2 regions of the Stenotrophomonas maltophilia group sp. SKK55 genome follow, and region 1 is predicted to be linked to the other one. Evidence: predicted binding sites of a transcription regulator. Region 1 holds the regulator's gene; the other holds the start of a gene.
What was found. The regulator FliA, encoded in region 1, starts transcription of late flagellar genes. The targets are predictions, from matches to a motif close to TAAAGTTTNNCNNNCNNNGGCCGATAA.
Positions count from the first base shown of each region.

Region 2: the regulator FliA is predicted to act here: its motif matches at 1,718-1,744, upstream of AC2A1N_RS06810 (methyl-accepting chemotaxis protein).

Region 1 covers NZ_JBXUHP010000059.1:678,319-682,623, reverse strand. The annotation lists gene AC2A1N_RS21285 (chemotaxis protein CheA) at 1-116, opposite strand, end outside; gene AC2A1N_RS21280 (protein phosphatase CheZ) at 119-724, opposite strand; gene cheY (chemotaxis response regulator CheY) at 724-1,116, opposite strand; gene AC2A1N_RS21270 (RNA polymerase sigma factor FliA) at 1,174-1,917, opposite strand; gene AC2A1N_RS21265 (MinD/ParA family ATP-binding protein) at 1,914-2,801, opposite strand; gene flhF (flagellar biosynthesis GTPase FlhF) at 2,788-4,305, opposite strand, start outside.
Region 2 covers NZ_JBXUHP010000011.1:404,791-409,095, forward strand. The annotation lists gene AC2A1N_RS06810 (methyl-accepting chemotaxis protein) at 1-1,688, opposite strand, end outside; gene AC2A1N_RS06815 (L,D-transpeptidase family protein) at 1,922-2,884, shown strand; gene AC2A1N_RS06820 (M23 family metallopeptidase) at 2,889-3,563, shown strand; gene AC2A1N_RS06825 (hypothetical protein) at 3,499-4,161, opposite strand; gene AC2A1N_RS06830 (adenylosuccinate synthase) at 4,289-4,305, opposite strand, start outside.

The DNA.
Region 1 (4,305 bases):
TGCTCGGTGTCCTGTGGTGCCTGCTCCAGCGACACCAGCTGTTCGCCCAGGCGATCCAGGATTTCCTGCGCCTCGATGATGAAATCGGCAGTGATGTCGTCGGATACCGCGCTCATGCTTACAGCCCCAGGTCCGACAGCAGGTCGTCGGCGTCGTTCTGCGAGACCGCGTGGCGGTCCAGTCCCTTCAGTGCCGGCCCGGCCAGTTCCGGATCGGTGCGATGCTGTTCCGGCGGCAGGCCGAGCGCGCCGAAGCCCTCGTGCACGCGGCGGACGATGCCGACCACGCGACGGATGATCTGCCCGGTCAGGTCCTGGTAGCTCTGGGTCAGGGCGATCTCGGTGAGGTTGTGGCGGATGCGCTCGAGCTGCGCATCCTGGCCCGGCTGCAGGCCTTCGGCGCGCAGCTGTTCGGTCAGGCTGCGGCATTCCTCGGCCAGGTCCAGGGTGCGGTGCGTCGCCTGTTCGGTCATCGCCACCACGTGGTCCAGGCGTGCGCAGGCATCGTCCAGTTCGCCGGCCTCGCTGGGTACGGTCGGCAGTTCACCCAGGGCCTGCCCGAGCTCGCGGGCCAGCCGCGAGAGGCCGCTCATCATCGGCTGCGTGCGCAGCGCGACCAGCCCGTCGATGCGTTGCCGCCAGGCGGTTTCGTCACCGGACTCCAGTGCGTCCAGTGCTTCCTGCAGGCGCAGGGCGAGGGCATTCTTGTCGACCGTGGTGTCCATCAGGCGCTGGCCGCCAGGCGTTCGAAGATCTTGCCGAGCTTCTCTTCCAGCGTCTGCGCGGTGAACGGCTTGATGATGTAGCCGTTCACGCCGTTCTGGGCCGCTTCGATGATCTGCTCGCGCTTGGCTTCGGCGGTGACCATCAGCACCGGCAGGGTCTTCAGCTTGGCATCGGCACGGATCGCCTTGAGCAGCTCGATGCCGGTCATGACCGGCATGTTCCAGTCGGTGACCACGAAATCGAACGGCTGGCTCTGCAGCAGCGACAGCGCGGCATGCCCGTCCTCGGCTTCGGCGGTGTTGGTGAAGCCCAGATCGCCCAGCAGGTTCTTGACGATGCGACGCATGGTCGAGAAGTCGTCCACGATCAGGATGCGCATGTTCTTGTTCAAAGCAGAGTTCCTTTGTTGTTCATTCCGGGCGGCCGGGGGCAGCTGCCTCGGGGATGTTCATTCTTCGAGGCCGGCGTCGACGGCCTCGAATACCTTCAGCCGGCCGCGCAGGCGCAGCACGGCCTGGCCGTGGATCTGGCAGACCCGCGACTCGCTCACGCCGAGCACCGCGCCGATCTCCTTCAGGTTGAGTTCCTGCTCGTAGTAGAGCGAGAGCACCAGCTGTTCGCGCTCGGGCAGATGGCCGATGGCCTTGCCCAGCTCGCGGCCGAACTCGCTGCGCTCCAGCACCTGCTGCGGGGTCGGGCCACCCTGGGCGACCGTGTCCAGCTCGCCCTGGTCCTCGATGCGCGACTCCAGGCTCAGCACCTGGCCACGCGCGGCGTCTTCCATCAGGCGCAGGTACTCGGGCAGTGGCATCTCCATCGCGGCGGCCACTTCGGTGGCGCTGGCGGCGCGGCCGCTGCTCTGTTCCAGGCGGCGGATGGTGGCCGCAGCATCGCGTGCACGGCGGTGCACCGAACGCGGCACCCAGTCGCCACGGCGGATCTCGTCGATCATCGAGCCGCGGATGCGGATCGAGGCGTAGGTCTCGAATGAGGCGCCCTGGTCGGCGTCGTAGCTGCGCGAGGCTTCGATCAGGCCCATCATGCCGGCCTGGATCAGATCATCGACTTCGACGCTGGCCGGCAGGCGCGCGGCCAGATGGTGGGCGATGCGCCGCACCAGGTCCGAGTGCTGGGCGATGACGTCGTTGGCCGCCGAGCGCTGGACTTCCCTGTATTGGGCCGCGCCTTTCATGCCGCCACCCCGCGCTGCTTGAGGATGCGTTCGAGGAAGAACTCCACGCCGCCGCGCGGTTCGGTGGGCGCCTGCCAGCGGGCTGTGCGGCGCGCGATCTCGGTGATGGCCAGTGCGGACGGGCTGGACGGGTAGGCCTTCACCACCGGCTGCTGGCGCTGCACCGACAGGCGCAGCCAGTCATCCTGCGGCACGCAGCCCAGGTAGTTCAGCGAGACATCGGCGAGGAACTTCTCGCAGACGCGGGTCAGCTTCTCGTACAGTACGCGGCCCTCGTTGGGGTCGCGCACCATGTTGGCCACCACCTGGACGCGGTCCACGCCACGTTCGCGCGAGAGCACCTTGATCAGCGCGTAGGCGTCGGTGATTGAAGCCGGCTCGTCACAGACCACCACCACGGTGTCCTGCGCGGCCTGGCAGAAGGTCAGCACGCCGTCGGTGATGCCTGCGGCGGTGTCCACCACCATGATGTCCAGCTCGCGTTCCAGCTCGGAGAACACGTTGACCAGGCCGACGTGCTCGGCCGGGGCCAGCTCGGCCATGTGCCGGCGGCCGGACGCGGCCGGGACCACCAGCACGCCGTTCGGGCCTTCAACGATGACGTCGTCCAGCGAGCAGCGGCCGGCAACCAGGTCGGCCAGCGTATAGGTGGGGTTCAAGCCCAGGATCACGTCGATGTTGGCCAGGCCGAGGTCGGCGTCCAGCAGCAGCGTGCGCTTGCCCATGCCGGCCAGCGCCACGGCCAGGTTGGCCGACACGTTGGTCTTGCCCACGCCGCCCTTGCCGCCGGTCACTGCGATGGTGCGCACAGGGCCGAGCGGCTCGCTGCGGGTGGCCGACAGCGGGAAGGTCTTGGTCAGCTTGGCGTACTCACGCGACGGCATGGTTCAACTCCGGGTTGCAGGGCATATCGGCCGCTCGGCGCAAATCTTCAAGGCGAAGTACGAGATTGGCCGCACTGGCCCGGTGCAGGTCGTCCGGAACGTCCTGGCCGTCGGTCACCCAGGTGATCGGCAGGGCGTGGTCCACGGCCACCGACAGGGCGTTGCCGAAGCGGCCGGTTTCGTCCAGCTTGCTCAGCACCAGGCCCTGCAGGTTGGCGGCACCGAAGCGGCGGACCACCTCGTCCATGTCGCCGAAGCTGGTGTTGGCCGGCAGCACCAGCAGGGTGCGCACCTGGCGCGCGGCGCGCAGCCACTGCAGCTGGGCGGCCAGCGCGCGGTCGCGCGGGCCCAGCCCGGCGGTGTCGATCAGTACCAGCTTGTAGTCCTTCAGGCGTTCCAGCAGCTGGTCCAGGTCGGTGCCGCTGTTGGCCTCGTGGACGGCTATGCCGAGCTGCCGGCCGTAGCCATACAGCTGCTCGCGGGCGCCGATGCGGGTGGTGTCGGTGGTGACCAGAGCGACGTCACGCGGTGCGTGCTTCTCGGCGAACCGCGAGGCCAGCTTGGCGATGGTGGTGGTCTTGCCGGCGCCGGTCGGGCCCACCAGCGCGATCACGCCGCCTTCCTCCAGCGGGTCGACCGGGGCAATCGGCAGCTTGCGCGAGATCAGCCCCAGCATCAGGCCGCGGCCTCGGTGCGCCTCGGTCTCCAGCGGGATCTGCATGGCGACGTCGCGGGCCAGGCCAGCATCGAAGCCGTACTCGTCCATCAGGTCCAGCGCGGTGGCGCGCACCGGGCAGCCGCGCAGGCGCTCGTCGGTGAAGCGGTTCATTTCGCGCTCGATCACCTGGCGCATGCCGGCCACTTCCTGGCGCAGCTGGCGGATCTCGGCGTCGTCCTGGGCGACCACGGTCAGCACCGGGGCTGGGGCGAGTGTCGGCGTCGGCGCGGCTTCGACGGTGGCATCGGCCAACGCCGGTTCGCTGGCGGCGACCTCCGGCTGCGTTTCAGACAGGGCTGCGGTCGGCAGCGGCGGCGGCTGCACCGCCGGCGCCACGCTTTCGTGATGTGCCTGGTGCGGCGGATCGATCTGGAAACGGGCGCGGTTGGCCGGCGCGACGACGGCCGGTGCCGGCGCCGGAGCGACGATGGCCTCGGCGAACGGGGCGAAGATCTGGTCCGGCAGTGCCGGTTCATTGACGGCGGCGCGTGCCAGCGTGGCGGCAAAGCCGGTGCTGCCGCGGGTCGGCACGATCTCGTCGGCGCTGTCGAGGGTGCGGCCGGTAGCGCCCACTGCTGCACGGGCGAGGGCGGCCACCGCCGAGGTGGTGGCGGCAACCGGTTCCGGTGCCGGGGGGCTGCTGCGGCGGCGGGTGACGGCGGCGATCACCGCGTCGGCGGCGGTGCGCGGCTTGGGTGCCGGCGGCGGTGCAACGTCACGGCGCGAGGCTTCCAGTGCACGCTGTACCGCGCTCTCGTCGTAGTTGGCGGCGGCGACGATCTCGAT
Region 2 (4,305 bases), on a different contig from region 1:
GCTTCCACTGCCGCATTCAGCGCCAGGATGTTGGTCTGGAACGCGATGCCGTCGATCACCGTGGAGATTTCCGAGATGCGTGCCGAGGACTGATCGATCTCGCCCATCACCGATGCCATCTGTGCCATCGCCTGCTCGGTCTCGCGCACGGCGGCACCGGCGGCATGCGCTTCGCTGTCAGCCTGACGCGCCAGTTCGGCGTTCTGGCGTACGGTGGAGGTCAGCTCCTCCATCGACGCGGCCGCTTCTTCCAGATTCGCGGCCTGCTGCTCGGTGCGGCGCGACAGGTCATTGTTGCCAGCGGCCAGTTCCTGGGCCGCGTTGTTGATGCTGTCGGCAGCCACCTGGATGCCGCGGACAATGCCGGTCAGCTGCGCGGTGGTGGTGTTGGCATCGTCGCGCATGCGCGCAAACACGCCTTCGTACTCGCCCTCCATGCGTGCGGTCAGGTCGCCATGCGAGATCGCGCGCAGCACGTCGGAAACATCGGCGATGCTGGCCTGCGAACTGGCCATCATGCCGTTGAGGTGCTCGACCATCGTCTTGAACTGGTACTGGAACGCAGCGGCATCGCCACGCATGCTGAAATCGCCGGCGCGTGCGGCGCGGGCCAGTTCATCGATCTGCGCGTTGATCGCCATCAGGCTCTGCTTCACCGCCGCCAGGGTGCGGGTCAGCGTGCCCTTCTCGCCTGGGTAGTCCGGCAGGTCGCGGCTGAGGTCACCCATGGCGTAACGCTGCATCACCTCGGCCATCAGCAGTTCCACCTGCACGTGCGACTCGACCAGGCTGTTGGTGGCCTGCACCATGCGGCCGAAATCACCGGGGAACGCACTGGCGTCCATGCGATAGCGGATTGCACCGGCCTCGTGCTGCTCGGCCATCTGCAACTGCGCGCCGATCGCCGCCTGCACACTCTGGCGCACGCTGGCCATCGCCTCGCCCAGCTGGGTCAGTTCGTCACGGCCGCCCAGGCGGAATTCCTGATCCAGCTGGCCCTTGGACAGGCGCTCGGCCAGGTTCACCGCGCGGGCCAGCGGGCCGGTCAGGCTGCGCCCGATCATCACCGAGGCACCGATGCCGACCAGCAGTGCAACGCCGCCCAGCACCAGCAGCTGCAGCAGGCTGCGCTCGCCCAGGCGGATGGCCTCGGCGGCTGCCTCACGGCTTTCCTTCTCTTCGAAATCCACGCCATCGGACAGTGCCTTGTTCCAGCCGTTGGCCGCTTCCTGCACCGGGCCCAGGGTCAGTGCCACGGCACCCGGGTAGTCGCCCTGCTCCATCAGTTCGCTGGTCTGCTTGTTGAGCGGGCGCGCGATGGCACGCTTGGCCGCGATGGTTGCCGCGATGGCCTTGCCCTCCGCATCGCCTGGCAGCGCCTGGTAGGCGGCCCAGCTGGCCTCATAGCGCTTGACCAGATCGGCAATGCGCTTCTCATCGCTGCCGCGGTCTTCGCCCTGGCGGATCAGCATTTCGCGCCGCACCACCATCATCTGGTTGTTGGCGTCGAGCATCTGCGACAACAGGCGCACCTTGGCCACGCTGACGTCGACCACCTGCTGCATCGCGCGCTTCTGCACGACGCTGGCGGTGGCGCCGGTGGCCACTACGGCGGCAACCAGCAGCAGCAACAGGCCAAAGCCCAGCCCAAGACGCCAGGCAACCCTGACGTTCCTCAAGTAGTTCATGGGGGTATCCAAAACGGGGGGATGTGGGCTTATCGGCGGCACGGCAGGCAATCTTGATCGCCGCCCATCGACGGCGTCGGCCACCGTTCACCTTGGTGAGTCCCCGTCCCAGCGGCACCTGCCGGTGCCAGCCGGCCGCAATGACATGTCTGCTCATGCGGGTATCAGATCCCTTTCACGGCGGCTCCGCACCGTCTGCGGGCAAGGTGGCGGCGTACCTGCTGGAGATCCCAATGCGCTCATCTGTGTCCCGATCCACCCTGCTCGCAATCTCGCTGCTGGCATCACCTACCTTCGCGCAGGCGCCGCCGCCCGGACTGCCCGCCCCCATGGCCGAGAAGGCTGGCCCGGACACCGCGGTGCGCTCCGCACTGCATGCCCAGGTGCTGCTGGATCGTGCGAACTTCTCTCCGGGCCAGATTGATGGTGAGGTAGGCAGCAACCAGCGGCGGGCGGTGTCAGGCTTCCAGGCGGCGCACGGGCTGACCGTAACGGGTGAGCTGGACGACGCCACCTGGAAGGCTCTGCAGGCCGATACGATCACGCCGCTGGCCAGCTACACGCTGACTGCCGAGGATGTCGCCGGGCCGTTCCAGGCGGTGCCGAAGGGCCCCGCCGCACAGGCCAAACTGAAATCGTTGGGCTTCAACAACGTCGAAGAGTCGCTGGGCGAACGCTTCCACGCATCCCCTGAGCTGTTGAAGCTGCTCAATCCGGGCGTAGATCTGAGCAAGGCCGGCAACCGCATTCAGGTGCCCAACATCGCACCATCGGCGCTACCGAAGGCAGCCAAGGTGGTCGTCGACAAATCCGACTCGACCCTGCAACTGCTGGATGCCCAGGGCAAGGTGATCGCGCAGGTGCCTGTCTCATCCGGCAGCCAGCATGATCCGCTGCCGATCGGCGAATGGAAGATCCTGGGTGTGTACCGCGACCCGCCGTTCCACTACAACCCAAAGCTGTTCTGGGATGCGCGCAAGGGCGAAAAGAAGGCGACGCTGCCGCCGGGCCCGAACAATCCGGTCGGCCGGGTCTGGATCGACCTGTCCAAGCCGCATTACGGCCTGCATGGCACGCCCGAGCCCGGCCACGTGGGCAAGACCGAGTCGCATGGCTGCGTACGCATGACCAACTGGGATGCGCTGCGCGTGGCTGATGCGGTGGATGAGTCGGTGCCCGTGGTGATGCAGGAGTGAGCCGATGCGTCTTTCGCAGCTGATCGTGCTGGGTGTTCTGCTGGGACTGGGTGCAGGTTGGTGGCTGCACCGCGATGCAGGCGAGCCGGTAGCCGCCTCGCTGCCGGAAGCGCCATCGACGGTAGCCGCCGCGCCGGTGACGGAACCGGTAGCGCCAGGCGCAACAGCCCAACCCGCCTCCACCGCGCCGTCGGCCGCGCAGGCTCCGGATGCACCGCCCGGGTTACTGCTGCCGGTGCAGGGCATCCTGCCCTCGCAGCTGCGCGATACCTTCACCGATGCACGCAGCGAGGGCCGCGTACACGATGCCATCGACATCATGGCCGATGCCGGTACGCCGGTGCTGGCGGCGGCCGATGGCACGGTGGAGAAACTGTTCGACAGTGAGCGCGGCGGGCTGACGATCTACCAGTTCGAGCCCAGCGGACGCTGGTGCTACTACTACGCGCACCTGCAACGCTACGCCGATGGCCTGGCCGAGAAGCAGGTGATCAAGCGCGGGGAGGTGATCGGCTACGTCGGCAGCACTGGCAACGCCAGCGCCCATGCCCCGCACCTGCATTTCGAGGTGCATGTGCTGGGGCCAGAGAAGCAGTGGTGGAAGGGAGAGTCGATCAATCCGTATCCGCTGCTGAAATCGGCTGCTTCGACGCCCGGCGCTGCCAGCGCCGCAAGGTGAACGTGAACACCGCCAACGCACCCCCGGGAATCAGCAGGAACAGTGCCGCCACCTTCCAGAAAAAGAACGGCCACAGCCAGACGTAATCCAGGTCGGTCAGCTTCAGCAGGTCCAGCGGGGGCTGCAATTCGATCACGGCCGCCCTGCCCGCCAGCGCCGGGTCCACCTCCAGTACGGTTACCCGCAGCCATGAGCGTCCGCGTGGCAATGCATCACCGCGGCCATATCCAAAGTAGGACGCCATGAGCCCGCTGGACTCAACCGATGCCAGCCTGCGGTTGATACCCTGCCCGGCCACTCCCGAACGCTCTCCTGCGCGGAAGTCCCCATGATCGGTGGGAGTGTCGATGCGCAGCAGCACTTCAGGGTCAGCCTCAGTACCGTCTGCGGCATACCGCAGTCGCAGCCGCAGTTGGTCATCAATGAAGCGGTAGACCGTCACCTCGGCCGTCGCGCCGGGGCTGAGCAGCAGCGGCAGGGTCTGGGTACGCGAGGCCAGATGGTTGGCGATGGCGCCGAGCGCCAGAACCGCGCAGGCGATGACCCACAGGCTCCACAACACCCACAGGGTGACCCGCACCACGGTCTCGCCTTTCACGCTGACATCCTGGTCATCGCTTCGCTTCCTCGCCGGCACTGGCGACACAGTAACGAAAAAGCCCCGCGTTCGCGGGGCTTCTTCCTTCTGCGACGCCAGGCATGGCCCAGCGCTACCGGTCACGCACTCAGGCAAACGGATCCT